Regions from separate parts of the Hymenobacter endophyticus genome, predicted to be linked through region 1. Evidence: riboswitches for the same ligand, from Rfam matches in the RefSeq annotation. Region 1 holds a riboswitch; the other holds the start of a gene.
The links. A riboswitch is a leader RNA that binds a small molecule or an ion and turns the genes downstream of it on or off. The one in region 1 is predicted to bind cobalamin.

Region 1 (8,433 bases):
ACGGCAATAGTTTTGGTAATGGTGTTGGTAGTGAGGTTGATGACTGATACCTGCCCATTGGAGCCGTCGTACTTCACGGTCTCCGTTACATAACCTTTTGTTGAGGAAACCGGCGCGAAATAGCGCGGCAGCTTCAGGCCCGTTACCGTGGCCTTCGACCGAAACTTGGCCAGGGATACTACTTCCAGCTTATTGCTGTTGTTCACCACAATGTAGCCCAGGCTGTCCTGAATGGCCATGCTCTGGGCTATGTCGCCAAGGGCTTTGCCATTGGCCGCATTGAACAGGGCTTTGTTGGTTACCGTGCCGCTGGCTTTGCTGAATAGGCTGATGTCGGCGTTGGAGCGCAGGAAGTTGCCTTCGTTCACCACAAACACGGTGCTGGTTACGATGGGCTGCTCAACCGGCTGAGGGTTGTCGTTTGGGTCGCAGGCCAGCAGGCCCAGGGCGGTGGCGCTGCCCAGTAGCAGGCGGCTGCTTAGGCTGGCGAAAGGGGAGGAGTGCTTCATAGTAGAAAAACAGGTAGAAAAAATGTCGGGAGGTTAGCGCCACAGCACCCGCAAACTCAGGCTGCCACTACGTAGCGGCATAGCGCGGTTCTGGTAGCTTTGGTAGGCGGTGTTGGCGAGGTTGTAACCCTGGGCTAGCACCTGCAGGCGCCAGTCGGGCCGCACGGCCAGGGTGCGGCCCAGCGCGGCGTTCAGCAGCCAGTAGCTGGGCAGATAATCCGTGGCGGAAGCATCGGTGTAGCAGTAGCCGGTAAACGTGAGGGTGGTACTGAGCTGCCAGCCATGCCAGGTGTGGTCGGTGCTGAAAGCGGCTGTGTGCAGGGGTACAAAGGGCAGCTGCCGCCCCACTGGGTCGGCGTCAGAAGCCACACCCTGCGTTTTCACCGACTGCGTAAAGCCGTAGCTGGCCCGCGTCTGCAGGCGGTAGGCTCCCGGCTGCCAGCCCAGCTGGGTGCTGGCCTCCAGTCCTTGGGCGCGTACCTGCCGCAAATTCCGCGGCGACCAGTACGTGGCTCCCGGCGTCCACTGCACCCAGTTATCCACCAGCTGCCGGTAGCCTGTCAGTTCCGTTTGCAGGCGCAAATGGGCCGGAGCCGCCGTAAAGATGTGTACCAGCCCACCCTCGTAGCCCAGGCTTTCCTCGGGCAATAAGGTGGGGTTGCCGCCGGGCCGCCAGTACCGCTCATTGAGGGTGGGGGCCCGGTAGCTGCGGGAGGCGCTGCCTTTGGCCGTGAGGGTATGCGGCCCCGCTTCCAGTGCCAGCCATTCCGCTCCCAGTGTAGGGGTGAGTGGCGGGCGGCGGCCCGGCAGCACGGCCTGGCGCAGGTTTAGGGAAAGGCGCAACCGGGGGCGTGGGTCATAGCGGAGCAGGGCAAAGCCGGAGTAGCGGTTTTCGGTGCGGGGCTGACTGCCGTAACCATCTACCTGAGCCGCAAAGTGCTGTGCTTCGCCTCCCAGCCGCACCGAGGCGTTGGGCGCCACGTTCCAGGTGTGCTCGGCCTGCGCCTGACTGGTGCGTACCCGTGATTCGCTGAGCCCGCTCACGTCGTCGCGGTAGTTAAGTACGTCCTCAAACCAGGCGGCGCGGGCAGTCCACTCGTGGCGCTGGCTCACGTAGCGGTAACTGCCCGTAAGGCGGCGGCTCTGGTCCCGTTCCTCGGCGTGAGTGTTGTTGGTGCCAATACCGGGCTGAATCTGGCGGTCGGCATCGGTAAGCCAGGCGGCCAGGGCCACTTCGCTGCGCTGGCCCAGGCGCAGGGTTACCTCCTGGCTGAGGCTGGCCTGGCGGAGGGCAGCGTTTTCCTGGCGCTGCCGCACGCGGCCCCGGGCTTCTTGGGTGTGATAGGCAAAGTTGTTGGCAGCTTCCCGGTACAGCAGGCTGGTGCGCACTGCTATTTTCTGGTTGCTGAAGGCGGCCTCCGCTGTGCCCGCCCCCAGCCCGAAGCTGCCGTACTCAGCCTGGACTGCGCCGCGCCAGCCTGCGCCCCATTTCGCATCCGACGACAGCAGCACCGTGCCCCCAATGGCCCCGTTGCCGTAGGTAGCGGCGGCCGGGCCCAGTTGCACATCAGCCTGAGTAAAGCCGCTGACGGGTAGCAGGGAAAAATCGGCCTCGCCCAGGCTGGGTAAGTTAATGTTGAAGCCGTTCCAGAGCACGGCCGTATGCCGGGCCGAGGTGCCCCGCAACGTGATAGAAGCCAGTTGGCCGGGGCCGTAGTTTTTCAGGTAGACGGCCGTGCGCGCACTGAGCACATCGGTCAGCGTGCCGGTGCGGTAGGTGGTGAGGGCCAGCGAATCGAGGGCGAAGCGGCGGCTTCCTACGGCAAACCGCTCTATCCGCACGCCGGGGATGCGCACCGTGGGTAGGTGCTGCACCCGGGCCGTGTCGGGCAGTAGGCCAGCTTGGGCTGCGGCCGAGGTAGGCAGCAACACCGCGCCAGCCAGCCGGCCCAGCAGGCCACCACGCACTAAAACCGCAAAACGCATCTTCCGAACCAAATTTTCGCACTCGAAAAATTCAGTTCAAAACCTCGTTGCTCAACTGGCTTTTAGCAGCTGACCCCCGAAGTCGAGGCCGAAAACAGAAGGGTACTCCGCGCAGCCTGGGCTCCGCCACTGGTTTCATTCTCCGCCCTTCCTCCGAAAGCGCTGAACATAGGAATTGCAAAGGCAGGTCTCCTGGCTTGCTCCGGGCGCGTCGCCTTCCCATTTCAACGGCCGCCGCTGGGGCAGCCGGGGCAGAAACAGTGGCCGGTGATGACGCGCCGACTCATGAAGCGTACAGTTGCGGGGACAGCTCCGGATTTCAACCGGATTCCCTTTTCAGCCTCGCCCCCCAATCGGGGTCCGGCCACCTTTACAGCGGCAAAGGTAGGCAATACCTCGTATAGATGGCTACTCATCCTTATCCTCTGCCGAACTATGGCTATAATTCCCCTGGATTTCTACCGTCGCCCCAACCCTGTGCAGATTGCCCGGGAGCTACTAGGTAAATACCTGTACACCCGCATCGGTGGGGTGCTCACTGGCGGCCGCATCACGGAAACCGAAGCCTACGCCCACGAAAACGACCAGGCTTGTCACTCCCACCTGGGCCGCTACACGGCCCGCACCCAAATCATGTATCAGCCCGGCGGAGTGGCCTATGTATACTTGGTGTACGGCCGGTACGCTCTGTTCAACATTATCACCAATGAAGCTGGCAAAGCCGATGCCGTGCTGATTCGGGGCTTGGAACCTACCGAAGGTGCGGCCGAAATGCTGCTGCGCCGGGGGCTGCCGCAGGTGCAGCGTAATCTTACCAGCGGCCCCGGCCTGCTTACTCAAGCCCTGGGCATCAGCACCGCCCACTACGGCCTCGACCTGACCGGACCCACCATCTGGCTGGAAGATCACCACGAGCCAGTAGCCGAGGCCGACATCCTGGCGTCCCCCCGCGTGGGCATCGATTATGCCGGGGAGGACGCCGCTTTGCCTTGGCGCTTCCGCATCAGAGGCAGCAAATGGACCAGCCCGGCACGGTGAGGTGGTGAGTTAGTGAGTTTGACGTTTTGCTTGCGTTAACTGCGCGACCTGAACGTCAAACTCACTAACTCACCATTTCACCAACTCACAGCTTCTCGCACACCAGCACCATGAGCTTACCTTCCAGGTTGGTGGTAGCGAATAAGTACAGTTCCCCACCTTCTTTGATGGCGGTGCGGTGCCGAAACTCCGCCACGGAGTCGGGGAAGTTGCGGGTGGTGACGTGGGCGCGGTTGTCGGGGCCGAGGTGGGCGCGCAGGGCTGCCCCGTCGTACTTCTCCACTGCCCGGATGCGGAAAATCCGGCCCGGAAAGTCGGTTCGCAATGCGTCGGACGTGTACAGGTGGCTGTGTTGGTGCAGCTTCAGCATCTCGAAGGCCGTACCTATACTCTTGAAGGCTCCCGCTTTCAACACGGCTACGTTGGGCTCATAAAGGTATTGGCGGGGCTCAGCGTAGCGGGCAATGGCGCGGGTTTCCCGGGCCCGGTTCAACCGAAACTCCTGTTGCTGCCCGTTGCGGAGCAGGTTCACCGTGAACCGCTCGGGGTCAACGGCGGGTTCAGGGCCCAACTCATACAGCACTTCCTTACACTCATTATCCACGGCTACCACCCACAGCCGCCGCACCTGCCGCAGCTCCAGAATGGCCTGCTCAATATCCAGCATGGGTGAGGTTTTCAGCAGTACGCAGCGGCTTTTATGCAGCAGCAGGGGCATCAGGCGCAGAATGTCCGGCTCGCAGTCCTGCAACCGGAAAATCTTCTTGGCGGCCGTGTCGCGGCGGGCGGGGTCCAGGTACAGCCAGTCGAAGGTATCGGGCGTGTTGCGCAGAAACTGTACGGCGTCGCCGGTGTGGCACTGCACGTTGCTGATGTCCAGCTGCGCCAGGTTGTAGCGCACTACCTCGGCCAGGGCCGCGTTGCGCTCCACATAATGCACCTCGGGCACCGCCGCGGCGAAGTGGGCCGCATCCACCCCAAAGCCCCCGGTTAAGTCGGCCAGGCGTTGCCCATTCACCAGTGAGGCTTTAAAAGCAGCTGTACGGGCCGAGGAGGCCTGTTCCACCGAAAGGGTGGGGGGGAAGATAAGCTCCGGATTCTCGGCCCAGTCGGGCAGCTTGGTGCGGGCCTTCTGGCGGGCCTGAATCTGCCGGATAAGGTCGGGGACGGGCAGGCCAGGGTAGCGGCGGGCTTGCAGGGCTAGTTGGGCGGGGTCATCGTGCAGGTGCTTGGCAACGTATTGCCGAGCCGCCGTGGGCAGCGGGTATTCCATGTAGGGTTCCTACGAAAAACAGGCCGGCTCCGGACGATCCTCTGCGCCGGCCTGGGCGAAAAGCATACTCAAACGTAAGCAGGAAATACGCAACTGATATTTCCTGGCAGCGTCCGGCCAGCTGTGGTACAGTGAAAAAAGAATATTCCGGGCCCGTATTTCGGTGCGCAGCTCCCTACAGAGAAGCTACCCCGAAAACGGCCCCGGAATATCCGGAAAACAAGAAAGGTATTAGCGTAGGTTCCAGCTTAGGGCGAGTAGCGGCTGCCCGTTACGGCTGGCAGCCAGCCCCACCGTGCTAGGCCGCATTTGCTGCAGCACACCAGTGCGGGCCGCCGGTACCCCCGTATTATGCGCCTCAATGGCCCGCTGGAGGTGCGAGTTGGTGTGGCGGCTAATAAGCACGTTGCTCAGGAGGCTAAAGGCCGCTAAGCCCACCGCAGCCTGCTGTGTAGTATTAAAATATTCTTCCTTCTCGGTATGCGCAAGCACCTGCTGGCCGTACAAGCCTACCGCGCCCACAAACGTTAGACGCTCAGTCAGATACATCCACTTCTGCCGGCGGTAACGGTTCAGGTTGTCCAAGGCTTCCTGGTTGCCGGCAAGGTAAGGCCGTAGGCGCTGTCCGAAAAAGCCGGCGCTTTGGTAATCGTCGTTGGCAGTGCCGGCACCGGTAGTGAAAAAGAAGTTTTTCTGGGGGCCATTCAGTCCGCGGCTAACGTCCTCGGGTGCCAAACGCAACACGGTGGTAGTCTGCTGAGCCTGAGCCGCCAGGGATACTCCCAACGAGCAAGCGGCAACTAAAGTAAAGCGGCGTAAACCGCCGGAAACACGAGACAGTTGGGTGTGAGGCATGAAGGCAAAACTACGGTCTATATAGTCAAAGAGCTAAGTGTTTGGACGACAAAAAAGTGCAATTCATCGAGCAAAAGTTTTAAGGCTCATCCAACAAAAGCAGTCAGGGCTTCGTTGAGGCACTCAGTTCACCTACTTCCTGCTTATGAAAACCCTGACTTCGCTTTTCCGTCCGGCCGTTTTATTGGCCGCTCTGCCGGCTGCTCTGGCTTTCTCAGCCTGTGGCAATGATGATGACAATAACAACACGCCCGCACCCGACCAAGGCAAGGTAGTAGTAGTGCATGCGGCTGCGGCCGCCACAGCCGCCATAACACCGGTGTTTGATAGTCAGCAGGGCAGCTCGCTCACGTACACGCAAAACAGCGGCTACCTCGGCGTCAACGTAGGCTCCCCTCAGCTGCGTATTGTCAACGGTACCGGCACTACGGTAGTCAGCCGCACGCTGGCCGTGGCCAAAGACCAGAGCTACTCCGTATTCGTGTACTCGCCTACGGCCTCTATCGGTAGCGCCGAGTTGCTGTCTGTTACCGACGACCTGACCGCTCCGGCCGCTAATCAAGCTAAGATCCGATTGGTACACTTAGCAGTAGGCGCGCCTTCTCCGGTTCGGTTAACGGTGCCATCGGCTGTTCCAGGTACGCCTGGCACTGATGTTACTCCAGACGTCGCCTTCGGAACGGCCTCTGCCTTTTTCGCCATCAACGCTGGCTCGCCAACCCTCACCATTACGAGTGCCGGCACTCCACGCCCGGTTCTGTTGACCGTAGGCGATGGATCAGGGTCGGGAACGGGTACTAAAAACTATGAGGCCGGCAAAATCTATACAATTCTGGTGCGAGGCATTGCCGGCGCCGGAGTAGCGGCCGAGCAGCAGCCCAAAGCAGTTATTTTGCAAAATAACTAGCACCACTTGCTCAGTACTAGCACGAAGGCTGCCCGGAAATATCCGGGCAGCCTTTTTTGTGTCCAGCTTCTGCCCGTTGCCCGGAAATAAAAAGGCTAACAAATCGAGTATCTTTGCGGTTAGAATCCGACTACTTCACCACTGTATCTGACTGATGGAGACCAAGACCACGGCCTACGTTCCGTACAAAGTAAAAGACATGAGCCTCGCTGAGTGGGGCCGTAAGGAAATCCGCCTCGCTGAAGCCGAAATGCCCGGCCTCATGTCGTTGCGGGCAGAGTATGGTGACAGCAAGCCGCTGAAAGGCGCGCGCATTGCCGGCTGCCTGCACATGACCATTCAAACGGCCGTGCTCATCGAAACCCTCATTGAGCTGGGCGCCGATGTTACTTGGTCGTCGTGCAACATCTTCTCCACGCAGGACCACGCCGCTGCGGCCATTGCCGCCGCTGGTATTCCGGTGTATGCCTGGAAAGGCCTGAGCGAGGAGGACTTTAACTGGTGCATTGAGCAGACGCTGTTCTTCGGCGAAGAGCGCCAGCCCCTGAACATGATTCTGGATGATGGCGGCGACCTGACCAACATGGTGCTGGACCAGTACCCTGAGCTGGCCGCCGGCATCAAAGGCATTTCGGAAGAAACCACTACGGGCGTGCTGCGCCTGTTGGAGCGGGTGAAAGCCGGCACCTTGCCCATGCCCGCCTTCAACATCAACGACTCGGTAACCAAGTCGAAGTTTGATAATAAATACGGCTGCAAAGAGTCGGCTGTGGATGCTATCCGTCGGGCTACCGATGTAATGATGGCCGGCAAAGTAGCAGTTGTGGCTGGCTACGGCGACGTAGGAAAAGGTACGGCAGCCTCACTGAACGGTGCTGGTGCCCGCGTTATCGTAACCGAAATTGACCCCATTTGCGCTCTGCAGGCTGCTATGGACGGTTTCGAGGTGAAGAAGATGGAAAACGCCATTCCCCGCGCCGACATCGTCATCACCACTACCGGTAACTGCGACATTATCCGGGAGGAGCACTTCCGGGCCCTGAAGGACAAAGCCATTGTCTGCAACATCGGCCACTTCGATGATGAGATTGACATGGCGTGGCTAAATAAAAACTACGGCCACACCAAGGATACGGTGAAGCCCCAGGTAGATATTTACACCATCGACGGCAAAGAGGTAATCATCCTGGCGGAAGGCCGCTTGGTAAACCTGGGCTGCGCTACCGGCCACCCTTCGTTCGTTATGTCGAACTCGTTCACTAACCAGACGCTGGCTCAGCTGGAACTATGGAAGAACGCCGACAAGTACGAAAACCAGGTATACACCTTGCCTAAGCACCTCGATGAGAAAGTGGCCCGCCTTCACCTCGCCAAAATTGGCGTGGAGCTGGACGAGCTGACGCCCAAGCAAGCCGATTATATCAAAGTACCCGTGGAAGGTCCGTTCAAATCAGACCTGTACCGCTACTAAGCGGCCACAGCCTTCATAGAAAACCCCGCCTGGCACTGCGCCGGGCGGGGTTTTTTGCTATGATGAGCTTGTAAAGAGGGCCGCTATGAAAGAAAGCGGATGGTCAGCGGATACGACCAAAGGATACCTTCATTGGCCTTGACAGCCCCGATGATAGGAAACACGATGGATACTATACCCAAAATACCCAGCAGGGGCAGGCCAATAAGCAAGAAGCTGAGTAGGCCGAATACAGCCCCATAAATAACCGCGCTGATCAGCCAATTGGTTACCATTTTGCCGTGCGCATCAATACCGGGCAATTCGTTCTTCTTCACCTGCCACAGAATAATAGGCAGAATAAACCCCGCCCCCGGTACGAGCACTCCGGCTAGGAGGGAAAGGTGCAGGAACA
Region 2 (8,433 bases), on a different contig from region 1:
GAGGCCGGCGCCCAGCACTTGGTCCATTGGCACCGACACGAGACCGGGCTGGTAGCTGGTTTCCAGCAGCTCGGCGGATACTTTTTTCTTCAGGAAGTCGCCCAACAACTGGGCGGGCGCTACCTGGGTGTTGCCGGCCAGCTGGCAGGCGCGCTGCTCAATTTCCTGCTGGAACCGCAAACCGGCCAGCGCGCCGTACTGGCGCACGTCCATATCCTCCAGCTCCACGGCGGCCACAATGCCGGAGTTGGCAAAGCGCGAGTCACGGCGGCTGGGGCTCATGCCGTTCACCACCACCTCGCCGGGAGCCGTAGCGGCGGGCACGATAAAGCCGCCGGGGCACATGCAGAATGAAAACACGCCCCGCTGCCGCTGCTGCCACTGCGTCTGGTGTACCAAAGAGTAGGATGCGGCTGGCAGCTGCCCCCGGTCCTGGCGGCGGTACTGGGCCTGGTCGATGAGCTGCTGGGGGTGCTCCACGCGCACGCCCAGGGCAAAGGGCTTGGCCTCAATGAGCACGCCGCGCCGGTGCAGTAGCTCGTAGATGTCGCGGGCCGAGTGGCCGGTGGCCAGAATCACCGCGTCGGCGGTCAGCTCCTCACCGGTGTTGGTAACCACGCCGCGCAGGTGCTGGCCGGTCAGCAGCAAATCATCCACGCGGGTGTCAAACCGCACTTCCCCGCCCGCGGCCAACACGCTGTCACGCAGGGTGGCCACCACGTAGGGCAGCTTGTTGGTGCCGATGTGGGGGTGAGCATCCACCAGAATATCGGGGGTGGCACCGTGCTGCACCAAAATCCGCAGGATGCGCTGGATGTCGCCGCGCTTGGTGGAGCGGGTGTAGAGCTTGCCGTCGGAGTAGGTGCCGGCCCCGCCTTCCCCGAAGCAGTAGTTGCTGTCGGGGTTCACCAGGTGTTCCTTGTTAAGCGCCGCCAGGTCGCGGCGGCGGGTGCGCACATCTTTGCCGCGCTCCAGTACAATGGGCTTGATGCCCAGCTCAATGGCCCGCAACGCCGCAAACAATCCGGCCGGGCCGGCACCCACAATCAACACCGAGCGGGTGGCCTGCTGCACGCTGGGGTAGCTGAACCACGGGCCGAATAAGTCGGCGGGCGGGGCGGAGCGGTAAATGTCGGCGCGGAGGCGCACCAGGGGTTGCCGGCCGCGGGCATCCACGGAGCGTTTGCGCAGATGCACGAAATCGGCCTGGCCGGGCACGAGGCCGGCGGCGTCAAGAAGGGCCCGGTAGCGGGCCAGTTCATCGTAGGCTACTTCCGGGGTCAGAAGCAGCTCAATTTCCTGGGAGGAAGTCATACACAACAGGTGAAAGGGAGTTAGCCTTTGAACCGAAACGGGTACTCAAGGTGCCGCAAAGATACGCAGCAAGCCTCCCGCTGCCGCCTAACCCAGGCAAGAAACCTGACAGGAGCAAGGGAGGCTTGCAAACAAGCGCAGAGCTACCTAATGGTCGTCGGCGGCGGTGAAGGAGCTTGTGCTGCCTTTGGCCCGGGGCCAGAACTTTTCTATGGACTCGTTGAACTGAGCCAGTGTCTGGTTGCGCACTTCGCCGGAGGAGTGGCGCAACAGCCGGGCCAGCAAATGGCGGTACATTTCGGTGGTCACTTCCAGGCCTTTGGCGCCAACCAAGCCGTGGTGCAGCAGGTCGCAGTTGGCCGCTACGGAATTGGCCAGAGACTCAGTGAGTTCTTCCCGGGCCTGGTCAGCATCCCGGAATGACTGTTCCAGGCGCTCATTGAGGGGGTGAGGTGAGGGCTGCTCGTTGGGCATACAGAGTAGAAGAAACGGGGAGTGGCAAGCAAACCGCTCAGCTCACCGGAATAGTTCGGGATAACTCGAAAAAATATTGGTTATATCCCATTTACTTCTGCTCCATACGCTCCCGCCAGCCCTCAGGTTCCGGGGCTGCTGCCTGCCGCGCTAAGCCGAAGCCACCGCGGCGGGCAGAATACGGATGGGCTTTTTCTGGTCGTTGACGGCCACGAAGGTGAACAGTCCGGACACGGCGCGGTGGCGGTCTTCGGAGTACATCTGTTCCACAAACAGCTCCACGCGCACCTTCAGGCTGGTTGTGCCTACATGCTCCACGCGGCCAATCAGTTCCACCAGCGTACCCCCCGGAATGGGGTGGGTAAAGTCTACTTTGTCGGAGGAAACGGTGACCATTTTCAGGCGGCTGAAGCGGGTGGCCGTAATGAAAGCCACCTCATCCATCATGTGCAGGGTGGTGCCCCCGAACAGGGTGTCGTAGTGGTTGGTGGTGTTGGGGAAAACGGCCTTGAAGATGCGGGTTTCGGCCTGGCTGATTTTCTCGTCGAGGGTAAGCATACTGCTGGGGAAAAGGATGAAGGAAGTACCTTCCCGGCCCGCATTTTCGGAGTGCCTTTTCCCGCTGGTATGGCTAATTGCCCTGCTGATTCGTCTGCCCACGGCTCGGCCGCGCCCGGCCTGCACGGCGGGACCGGCCAGCGCACGGCTGGCCCGGTGTGGCAGCACCCAACAAGGCTCTCAGGTCGCGAAGAGGCCTCATCATGGAAAGCAGTGGGCAGGTATCCTGACTTATGCCCGGCCTCCCGCCCTTCTCACCCGCCAAAGCGAGCAATGGGCTGCGTGGGGCTGCCGCCGTGGCCCGGTAACGGGGCCGCTGGCACTTACAGTAGCGCGTCTGTCCGGGAGTTGCACCCGGTTCCCTGTGTCGGCTTGTCCCTTGAAAGGAAAAAGCCACCTCACCGCTCGTCTGACTGAAATACACAGGCAAAGAACGTGGCCGCAAAGTACGCACAGATTGCCTGATTCAACCACAGAGCGGGAATGAAGCGCCATGCGAGTATCCGGGCAATGCTTCTACATTTGTGCCCTGCTAGGGCTTATTCTCTCACATATAGCTTCCGAATGATTCGTATTGCACGGCCGTTTTTTACAGGCAGTAAGGATATTAAGCACCTGGTAACCGGCCTGTTGCGGCGGCGGCAGGCCAGCCTGGCGGGCAAGCGGGTGCTGGATGTACCGGCCGGCAACGGCGACACGGCCCAGCTGCTGCTGGAGTTGGGGGCCCACGTTACTGCCTCCGATTTGTACCCGGAGTTTTTTCGGTATCCGGCCATTGAGTGCGTGAAGGCCAACCTGAACGGGGTGCTGCCCTTCGCCGATGCCAGCTTTGATGTGGTAATCTGCCAGGAGGGTATTGAGCACATGCCCAACCAGCTGCACCTGTTTCAGGAGCTGAACCGGGTACTGCGGCCGGGGGGGCGGGCTATCATCACCACGCCCAACTACTCCAACCTGCGCACCCGCCTGAGTTATCTGCTGCTGGAAAGTGAGGGCTACAAGCTCATGCCCCCCAACGAGGTTGATTCCGTGTGGGCTTCGGAAAATGCCCGCACGATACATGACGTGTATCTGGGCCATATCTTCTTTGCCAACCTCACCAAGCAGCGCGCGTTGGCGGCGCTGTCGGGGCTGCGGATAGTGGAGGTGCACCCCTCGAAGGTCAATTACACATCGTTGCTGCTGCTGCCGTTCTACTACCCCTGGATGCTGCTGGCGGGCTGGCGGGCCCGGCAGCGGGGCCTGCGGAAAGGAACCCCCTCGGCCCGCCGCCCCGCCGCCTATGCCGAGCTGGCTCAGCTCAACCAGAGCCTGACGGTGCTGACCGGCGGCCACCTGCTAGTGGAGTACGAAAAGCGGATGGAAACCATGGAAGCCGTAGTGGAGCTGACGGGTAAACTCGTGCTGGAAACGGCCCGTACCTAACCACCCCTTCCAAGCAGGTTTAGCACATATTGCGGTATGCAACAGGTTATTGAGGACTTCAACAGCGGCCGGTATTACCGCTCGGGACGGTTGTCGCAGCACTTGCTGTGGCTGGCCTGCGGGGCAGGAGTGGCCGGGTTACTGGCGTTCCGGGCCCTGATTGCCCTGAGCCCCCTGGTGGGGCTGGCGGCGGTGCTGGCCAACCCTGGGCTGCGGCAGGCCCTGCCTCGCTACTGGCGCAACGGGGCGGCCCTGCGGGCGGCGGTGCTGGTGGCGTTTCTGGTGCTGAGCGGCCTGTACACCAGCCAGTGGGCTACCTGGCGCCACGAGCTGTACCGGAGCCTGACGTGGCTGGCGGTGCCCCTGGCTTTCACGCTGGCCGTGCCCCTGAGCCGCCCGCAGCGGCTGGCCGTGGGCGCGCTGTTTGTGCTGAGTGTGGCCGGGGTGGGACTTTTTACTACGCTGCAATACCTGCTCAACCCCACCCATGCCAACGAGGCCATCCGAATGGGGCAGAACATGCAGGCCGTGACGGGTACGTTTCACATTGCCTTCGGAATTATGCTGGCCCAGGCGTTTTTCTGGGGGCTGCTGCTGCGGCGTAGCCCGTTGGCGGGGCGCGTACTGCGGGGGGCGTTGCTGCTGGCGGCGGTGGCTATAGGGCTCACGCTGCACGTGCTGGCCTACCGAACGGGGCTGCTGGTGCTGTACGCGGGGCTGCTGGCCTGGGCCGGGCGTTTGCTGCTCCGCCGCAACCTGGTGGGCGGCCTGCTGCTGCTGGCGGGCGTGGCGCTGGTGCCCTGGCTGGCCTACCGCACCCTCAACTCGGTGCAGCAGCGGGTGGGCGCCACGCTGCATGATGTGGCGCAGTACACCCAGGGCCAGGACATTAATGAGTACTCCCTGGCCCAGCGGCTGGCCGCCGTGGAAACTGCCGGGACCATCATCCGGGAAAACTGGCTGTTGGGCGTGGGGCCGGCCGATGCATACGCCGCTATGCTCGACCAGTACAGCTGGCGAGACTTTGGGCTGCGGCCCGAAAACCGGGTGAATGTGCACAACCAGTACCTGAGTACCCTGGTGGGCGGAGGAGTGGTAGGGCTGGCACTGTGGCTAGCGGTGCTGCTCTGGCCGCTGGCGCCGCCCGCCGCCCGCCGAAACCCCTACGTGGTGGTATTTATCTTTACCCAGGCCGTGGCCATGCTAGTGGTGGATATTCTGAGCCTGCAAATCAGCCTGAACCTATTTGTATTTGGGTACGGCTTTGTGGTAGTTGCTGCCGAAACTGCCCAACTGGGGCCCAAACAGGAGCCAGTCTTGCCCTAGGCTGCGCTGCCTGTCCGGCCAACCAACCGGTGATGCGGCCTCATCCTCTTACTTTTCTCACGCCCCGGTATATGCCCCAGCCCTCCGCGCCTCGCACTATGTCATCCCGCATCCGGTCCATTTTCAGCGGCTCGGTGGGCAACCTGGTGGAATGGTACGACTGGTACGTGTACTCGGCCTTTGCCTTGTACTTTGCGCCGGCCTTCTTCCCCAAAGGCGACCTGACGGCCCAACTGCTCAACTCGGCGGCCATTTTTGCGGTGGGGTTTCTGATGCGGCCCCTGGGCGGGTGGCTGATGGGTATTTACGCCGACCGGGCCGGGCGCAAGGCGGCGCTGCTGGCCTCGGTGCTGCTCATGTGCGGAGGCTCCTTGCTCATTGCCCTTACGCCGCCCTACAGCAAAATTGGGGTGGCCGCACCGGCCTTGCTGGTGCTGGCCCGCCTGCTGCAGGGCCTGAGCGTGGGCGGGGAGTACGGTACCTCCGCTACCTACCTCAGCGAAATGGCCGATGCCCGCAACCGGGGCTTTTTTTCCAGCTTTCAGTACGTAACCCTCATTGCCGGGCAGCTGCTGGCTTTGCTGGTGCAGCTGGGTTTGCAGCAGGCCCTAACCCCTGCGGAGCTGGCCGAATGGGGCTGGCGGATACCGTTTGCCATTGGGGCGCTGGCGGCGCTGGTGGCCCTGTACCTGCGCCGCACCATGGAGGAAACCGATGCCTTCAACCGCCAGGAAGCCACGCCGCCCTCGGCCGAAAAACCCAGCCAGCTGCGAATTTTGCTGCAGCACCCGCGTGAGGTGCTCACGGTGGTAGGCCTTACCATGGGCGGCACAGTGGTGTTCTATACCTTCACTACCTACGTGCAGAAGTTTCTGGTGAATACGGCCGGCTTCAGCAAAGACCAGGCTACGCTCGTCTCGTTCGGGGCGCTGGGCGTGGCCATGCTGCTGCAGCCGCTGATGGGCGCCTTATCGGACCGGATTGGGCGGCGGCCGGTGCTGCTGTTTTTTGGAGTGGGGGCCACGCTGGCCACCGTGCCACTGCTCACGGCCCTGGCGCAGCCGGGCAGCGTGGGGGCGGCCTTCGGCTACCTGCTGCTGGCCATGCTCATTATGAGCGGCTACACCTCCATCAATGCCGTGGTGAAGGCCGAGTTGTTCCCCACGGAAATCCGGGCGCTGGGGGTGGGGCTGCCGTATGCCCTCACGGTGGCTATATTCGGGGGTACGGCCGAGTACCTGGCGCTGCTGGCCAAGAACAAGGGCGTGGAGCATTGGTTTTACTGGTACGTAACGGCCTGCGCCGCCGCCTCCCTGCTGGTGTACTGGCGCATGGCCGATACGCGCACAACCTCGCGCATCAGCCAGGAAGAAGCCCACGCCGCTACTGAATAGTAATGGTATCGGTCAGGGCTTTGGTGGCATTGGGAAACAGCAGCACGTAGGTGCCGGGCTGCGTGGCTACAAACTGATAGGTGCCTTGGTAATCAGCTACTGTTTGGGCACATACGCAGCCCTCGTAGCGCACCGTGGGCACCAGGAAGGTTTTATTGCCGTCTTTCTGCTCCCGCAGCTCCTTGAATTTTCCGCAGCTGCTGGGGATACTTACCGTGTAGGAAACCGGTACCGGCGTGCCTACCGTACCGGTTCTCGGGCCGGTTACCTGCGAAACGGAGCCCACCGCCTCCTGGCTGCATTCAGCCTCATCACTTTGAGAAAGACAGCCGCCTAACCCGGCAAGCAAAGGAGCCGCCAGCAGCAAACGAAGGGTGAAAATCCTGGAAGTCATCATAGAAAGAGTCGGTTTCGGTGGCAATACTGTAGAAGGTGCACGAGCAGGAGCCCTAGCTCCGGGTGAAAGTTGCAGGCCACAGGCAACCTAACGCGCAACTTAGGGTATAATTATTGAGGAAGAAGTTTATTGCCCCTATCTGGGCAGAAAAGTACCTCCTCTCTTTACCGCGCTATATGCCCTTTTTGTTTACTCGGCTTAGCCAGCTTTCTGTTCGTGTGCTGCTGGCGCTTTTGGTGCCACTAGCCGCCTGTTCAGAGCCGGACAAACCCCAGCAGGCTCCCACGCGGCCCAGCCCACCGGCCACGGTAGCGGCCTCGCTGCCCGGTGGCGCACAACTGGTTATCCGCTACAGTCGGCCCTCCGCCAAGGAACGCAAAGTATTTGGGGGCCTGGTGCCCTACGGGCAGGTGTGGCGCACGGGGGCCAACGAGGCTACTACGTTTGAGGTAAATCAGCCCGTAACCGTGCAGGGCCAGTCTCTACCCGCCGGCAAGTACGCCCTGTTCACCATCCCCACGGAAAAAGACTGGACCATCATTTTCAACAAAACGGCCACCCAATGGGGAGCGTATGAATACGAGGCTGCCGACGATGTGCTGCGCGTGAAGGCTATGCCCGCTTCTAGCCCCCAGCCGTTAGAGCGGTTTACCATCAACGCTACTAATGCCGGGCAGGTCACCCTGGCCTGGGAAAAAACGCAGGTCAGCTTCGTGGTGAAATAGTCCCGGAAGAGACAGAAGAATTCAATAGGATAGCCGCTGGCTATAATACATCATTCAGTTAGCATTCATAGCCAGCAACGTCATGGCTGGGTCTCACGGCGCTGGAATAGGATTGGGCTGCCCGCTACGCCGGTTGGAGTGAGGTACACGAGCGTAAACCAGAAATTGGTTTCGTATTTATTGCCACCGAAGCGGCCAATGACTTGGCCGGGTTGCACGGCCTGCCCAACCTGTACCGTAGCGCCGTGCTGGGCTAGGTTGGAGTAACTGCCGTAGGTGCCATCGGAGTGATAGATGAAGACCGTATTGCCCTTCTCGTTGGATCGGGCATTCTTCTGGTCCTGACGCACATAGGCCACGGTGCCGGCCCGGACTGCCACAATAGGTGTACCGTTGGGAAGTGCAAAAGCGTACTGGTGCGGGGCCTTCTCGCGGGGCCGGATGGTATCGGCCGCCGCCTGGAATGGCAACGGGCAGTTTCGGAGGCTATCCGGTACCTGGCCGGTATACACGCCAACATCACCTTGCGTGGAGTAGCGGTAAGAAAAATCGGCCTTTTCCGGCGTTAGAGTAACCAGAACATGGGGCGCGGCATCAGGCGGCAAGGCTACGCGGGCTGGCAGCGGCACTGAGCTGCGCATGGATACCAGCTTAACCCGCAGAATAACAGAAAAGGGAACCGGACCGTAATTCTCCCCTACAATAAACACTCGGCCATCCTCGTGCTTGACTTGGTAAATTTTGTAAGGCCGTACCTGCCCACTACCCGGTGTGTGGGCCAGCAGTAATAAGCTGCTGGCCGCCGCAACCCATGCTATTT

Region 2: another riboswitch for cobalamin. It lies ahead of ROI90_RS06545 (acyl-CoA thioesterase); the one in region 1 lies ahead of ROI90_RS03355 (TonB-dependent receptor).

Annotation. Positions count from the first base shown of each region.
Region 1 is NZ_JAWDJT010000002.1:214,620-223,052, reverse strand. Features, by position in the region: gene ROI90_RS03360 (DUF5074 domain-containing protein) at 1-509, opposite strand, end outside; gene ROI90_RS03355 (TonB-dependent receptor) at 543-2,495, opposite strand; cobalamin riboswitch at 2,661-2,882, opposite strand; gene ROI90_RS03350 (DNA-3-methyladenine glycosylase) at 2,931-3,533, shown strand; gene ROI90_RS03345 (class I SAM-dependent methyltransferase) at 3,619-4,806, opposite strand; gene ROI90_RS03340 (hypothetical protein) at 5,038-5,661, opposite strand; gene ROI90_RS03335 (DUF4397 domain-containing protein) at 5,807-6,568, shown strand; gene ahcY (adenosylhomocysteinase) at 6,723-8,039, shown strand; gene ROI90_RS03325 (DUF4870 domain-containing protein) at 8,123-8,433, opposite strand, start outside.
Region 2 is NZ_JAWDJT010000003.1:38,108-46,540, forward strand. Features, by position in the region: gene ROI90_RS06535 (NAD(P)/FAD-dependent oxidoreductase) at 1-1,314, opposite strand, end outside; gene ROI90_RS06540 (hypothetical protein) at 1,462-1,788, opposite strand; gene ROI90_RS06545 (acyl-CoA thioesterase) at 1,939-2,346, opposite strand; cobalamin riboswitch at 2,546-2,763, opposite strand; gene ROI90_RS06550 (class I SAM-dependent methyltransferase) at 2,911-3,771, shown strand; gene ROI90_RS06555 (O-antigen ligase family protein) at 3,808-5,097, shown strand; gene ROI90_RS06560 (MFS transporter) at 5,169-6,491, shown strand; gene ROI90_RS06565 (hypothetical protein) at 6,481-6,888, opposite strand; gene ROI90_RS06570 (DUF2911 domain-containing protein) at 7,065-7,613, shown strand; gene ROI90_RS06575 (M23 family metallopeptidase) at 7,694-8,433, opposite strand, start outside.